2 regions of the Spirillospora sp. CA-128828 genome follow, and region 2 is predicted to be linked to the other one. Evidence: riboswitches for the same ligand, from Rfam matches in the RefSeq annotation. Region 2 holds a riboswitch; the other holds the start of a gene.
What was found. Region 2 has a riboswitch for S-adenosylmethionine ahead of thrC (threonine synthase). Riboswitches for the same ligand answer to the same signal wherever they lie in the genome.

Region 1 (2,383 bases), 3.6 Mb from region 2:
GGCGCTCGTACATGACCGACGCGGTGAACATCAAGGGCTACGAACCCGAGTCGTTCGGGGAGCCGTCGATGACGCCGGGCGGCGGCTACGGCGCGCCGACGCAGGAGCCGACCCAGGGCGGCCCGGAGCAGCCGGGGCCGACCGGCCCGTCCGCGCCGCCGCCGTCCACGGAGGCGCCCGACACCCCGGCGCCGCCGACCGGCCTGCCGACCATCATCCCGCCCGACCCAGGCGGGGGCGACGGAGACGGAGGTGACCCGGGCACCGGCGATGGTGGCGGGCCCGGGGACGGAGGCACCGGCGACGGCCCGATCGGCCGTCTCGGCTCCAGCGGTTAGGGACCGACCTCAGGCGCAGGCCTGCGCCTTCAGGCGCAGGCCTTGCCGATGCGGGCCGGTGTGTCCTTCATCACGGCGTCGAGCTGGGAGACGTCGCCGCCGCCGACGCCCGGTGCGGCGGCGCGGAGCCGGTCCGCCTCGGTCGTCAGCGCCTTCTTCAGGGCGTCGTCGTCGGCCTGCTTCGCCAGCCCGTCGACGCGCCCGGCGAGCTGCTCGGTCGCCTGCCGCCACCGCGCGGGCTCCGCCGCAGGAATGCTCCGGACCTGGGCGATGTACTGCTGGAACGCCTTCTTCGTGTCGGTGCACACCTGGCCGGAGTTGCCGCCCGCCATCCCGCACGCGCCCAGCAGACCGGACGCGCCGAGCGTCACCGCGCCGGCGGCCAGCGCCCGAACCACCCCGTACCGCATCGCACCCTCCCTCTTGCTCCCCGATGGGACCCGCATATACTTCCGCACTAGGTCATGAGCGCCAGCGTCAAGCCCCGGCTTGCTGGCCGGCAACCCTTCGTCCGCGATGGGGTGCCCCGGGTGAGGACCTGGCCGGACGCGGCATCGCGTCCCGGCAAGCGCGGATCCCGACGGACATCCCGGGGTCCCTGACCCGGAAGGTTCCGGCATGCCCACGCTGCTCGCTCCCATCACGCCCGCTGTGACGCGTCCCGAGGGGGTCCGGGTTCGCCCGATTCCCCGCGTCGTCGGCGCGGACGTCCCCGTGCCGTTGCGGGACGGGGGCCACGTCCCCTACGCCAACCTCGACTACGCAGCCAGTGCGCCCTGTCTGGAGGCGGTGAACGAGGCCGTCACCCGTGCGCTGCCGTACTACAGCAGCGTCCACCGCGGGGCGGGCTACGCGTCCCAGGTCACGACCGGCGCGTACGAGGAGGCGCGGGAGACGGTCCGGTCGTTCCTCGGCGCGTGGCGGCGGTCGGCGGTCGTGTTCACGCGGAACACGACCGACTCGATGAACCTGCTCGCGCATGCCGTCCCCGCCGGGACGAGCGTCGTCGTGTTCGAGACCGAGCACCACGCGTCGCTGCTGCCGTGGAAGCGCGCCGTCCGGCTGCCGGCGCCCGCCACCCCGGCCGAGGCCATCTCGGCCGCCGACCGCGCGCTGCGCGAATCCCCGACCGGGTCGCGGCTGCTCGTCGTCACCGCCGCGTCCAACGTCACCGGCGAGCTGTGGCCGCTCGGCGAGCTGGCGCGGGTCGCGCACCGGAACGGCGCCCGCATCGCGGTGGACGCGGCGCAGCTCGTCCCGCACCGTCCGCTCGACATGACCGCGCTGGACCTGGACTACGTCGCGTTCTCCGGCCACAAGCTGTACGCGCCGTTCGGTGCGGGCGTGCTCGCCGGGCGAGCCGACTGGCTGCGCGCCGCCGAGCCGTACCTGAAGGGCGGCGGCGCGAGTGCGTCGGTCGGGCCGACGACGCGGTGGGCGGCGTCGGCCGAGCAGCGCCACGAGGCAGGATCGCCGAACGTGCTGGGCGCCATCGCGCTGGCCGCCGCGTGCGAGACGCTGTCCCCGGCCTGGGCGGACGTGGCCGCCCGCGAAGAGGCGCTGGTGGAGCGGCTGCGCTCGGGGCTGGCGGCGCTCCCGCACGTCCGGGAGCTGAGGTTGTGGGGCGACCGGGCGCCGCGCGTCGGGATCGTGTCGTTCATCGTGGACGGGTGGAACGCGCGCGACGTGGCGCTTACCCTGTCGGAGGAGCACGGCATCGGCGTCCGGGACGGAAAGTTCTGCGCGCACCCGTTCGTCCGGCACCTGCTGGGCGGGGAGCGGACCGCCGTCCGCGCGAGCGTCGGCCTCGGGACGAGCGAGGAGCACATCGACCGCCTCCTCACCGCCCTCGCGGAGCTGGCGGCGCGCTGACCTGCGGACTCTCCCGGGCGGACAGATGATTATGCTCTTTGGTCCTGTTCGCCCATGTAGCGTAGGCAGTCGCGCGGGGACGAGCACGGAGAAAAACAGGGGGTGGCGGCCGTGGCCGACGCGTGGCAACCCACGTCGGAACTGGAACGCCGACTGCAGGAGACCGTACGGGC
Region 2 (2,383 bases):
GTCTCGGCGGACGGCTCGGAACGCGTCCCGGCCGGGCGCGACGGGCCGGGGTCGCGCGGGGCGCCCGTGACGGCGGCGAGGCCGGACACCAGTCCGCCGCCCCCGCGCCGCATGGTGAGCTCGCCGTCGTCCGACAGCGAGAACGACACCGGACCCCGATTCGATGCCACCAGCACTTGGCTCATACCGGCAGGGTCTCAGTTGTGGCCGAGGCGCTTCAAAGTGACCCGCGTGGTGCGGGTCACTGCGTGCATTGCCCCGATTAGCCGGGAGTGCGGCGGGTACCCGACCGGAATGAGCAGGTCCGAGACGACGAAGACCGTGCTCGTCGCCGGTGCCGCGAACCTCATCCTCGCGATCACCAAGCTGTTCGCCGGCCTGCTGGCCGGGTCCAGCGCGATGCTCGCGGAGAGCGCGCACTCCGTGGCGGACACCCTCAACCAAGGCTTCCTCTTCACCTCCCTGCAGCGCAGCGAGCGGCCCCCCGACCCGCGCCACCCCTTCGGCTACGGAAACGAGCGGTACTTCTGGTCGCTGCTCGCCGCGTTCGGCATCTTCGTGGCCGGCGCCGGATTCTCGATCTTCGAGGGCATCCTGACCATGACCGGCCACGGCGGCACCGGGACGACGGTGTGGCTCGCCTACGCCGTCCTCGCCCTCGGCGCGCTGCTGGAGGGGACGTCCTGGATCCGCGCCTTCTACCAGGCGCACAAGGAGACCCGCGACAACGGCCGCGACATCGTCGACCATGTCCGGCGGTCGCCCGACGTGACGTTCAAGACCGCGCTGTTCGAGGACACCGCCGCGATGATCGGCCTCGCGCTCGCCGCGGGCGGGCTGGTGCTGCGCCAGATCACCGGGTCCGAATTCTGGGACGGGCTCGCGTCCGTCCTCATCGGGCTGCTCCTCGTCGTCCTCGCCTTCGGGATCGGACGGGAGAGCATGGGCCTGCTCATCGGGCAGGCGGCCGACCCGGCCGCGCAGCGCGACATCCGCGCCGAGATCCTCCGCACCGCCGGTGTGACCGGCGTGGACGAGCTGCTCACCATGCACTTCGGCCCCGAGCAGATCCTCGTCGCCGCCAAGGTCAACTTCTCCGACGACATCAGCGCCGACCAGGCCGAGGACGTCGCCGGCGAGATCGACCGGCGGCTCCGGGAGCGGCTCCCGATCGTCCGGCACGTGTTCCTCGACCCCACCCAGCGCACCGTCCCGCTAGGCGTCGACCGCGTGATCAAGAACTCACCCGGGTAACGTCTCAATCGGTGGACCCGCCTGTCTGGCATCCGGTCAGTTCATGTAAAGTCACGCATACGAGTTCAAACTGCTCGTTCTCACAACTGAATACCGCTCATCCAGAGGGGTGGAGGGACCGGCCCTGTGAAGCCCCGGCAACCACCCGGCTGACGCGCGCTCGCGATCCTGCGAGGCCGGCCGGGAGATGGTGCCAACTCCGGCCTGCGACCAAGGTGGCGCAGGGAAGATGGGGAGAAAGGCCTCGCTTCATGGCACTCACGCCTGCCACAGACCTCGGACCGGCTACCGCCCTCGTCTGTCGCGAATGCAGCTCCACCCGCGACCTCGGGCCCTTCTACGCCTGCGAGGAGTGTTTCGGCCCCCTGGAGATCGCCTACGACTTCGAGGGCGTCACCAGGGCCGGCATCGAGTCCGGGCCCCGCAACATCTGGCGGTACCGCGGGCTGCTGCCCGTCCCGTCCAACGTCGCGGACACGCCCAACACCGAGCCGGGCCTGACCCGCCTCGTCCGCGCGGACAACCTCGCGGAGAGCCTCGGCCTGCAGAGCCTGTGGGTGAAGGACGACAGCGGCAACCCGACCCACTCGTTCAAGGACCGCGTCGTCGCCGTCGCGCTGGCCGCGGCCCGCGAGCTGGGCTTCAAGGTGCTGGCCTGCCCGTCCACCGGGAACCTGGCCAACGCCGTCGCCGCCGCGGCGTCCCGCGCCGGCATCCGCAGCGCGGTGTTCGTCCCGTCCGACCTAGAATCCCAGAAGATCATCACGACGGCCGTGTACGGCGGGACGTTCGTGACGGTCGACGGCAACTACGACGACGTGAACCGCCTCGCCTCGGAGATCGCCGGCGAGCAGGACGACTGGGCGTTCGTGAACGTCAACGTCCGCCCGTACTACGCCGAGGGCTCCAAGACGCTCGGCTACGAGATCGCCGAGCAGCTCGGCTGGCGGCTGCCGGACCAGATCGTCGTCCCGGTCGCGTCCGGCTCCCAGCTCACCAAGATCGACAAGGCCTTCCAGGAGCTGATCAAGCTGGGCCTGGTCGAGGACAAGCCGTACCGCGTCTTCGGCGCCCAGGCCGCCGGCTGCGACCCCGTCGCCGCCGCGTTCAAGGCCGGGCACGACGTCAT

Region 1: it holds a riboswitch for S-adenosylmethionine, as region 2 does, so the genes downstream of both, ACQPXG_RS35285 (aminotransferase class V-fold PLP-dependent enzyme) here and thrC (threonine synthase) in region 2, are expected to answer to the same signal.

What each region holds. Positions count from the first base shown of each region.
Region 1 covers NZ_CP191986.1:7,343,392-7,345,774, forward strand. Annotated here, with positions in the region: gene ACQPXG_RS35275 (transglycosylase domain-containing protein) at 1-338, shown strand, start outside; gene ACQPXG_RS35280 (hypothetical protein) at 368-748, opposite strand; SAM riboswitch class IV at 799-915, shown strand; gene ACQPXG_RS35285 (aminotransferase class V-fold PLP-dependent enzyme) at 957-2,210, shown strand; gene ACQPXG_RS35290 (SseB family protein) at 2,322-2,383, shown strand, end outside.
Region 2 covers NZ_CP191986.1:1,308,477-1,310,859, forward strand. Annotated here, with positions in the region: gene ACQPXG_RS06800 (alpha,alpha-trehalose-phosphate synthase (UDP-forming)) at 1-185, opposite strand, end outside; gene ACQPXG_RS06805 (cation diffusion facilitator family transporter) at 295-1,254, shown strand; SAM riboswitch class I at 1,349-1,490, shown strand; gene thrC (threonine synthase) at 1,506-2,383, shown strand, end outside.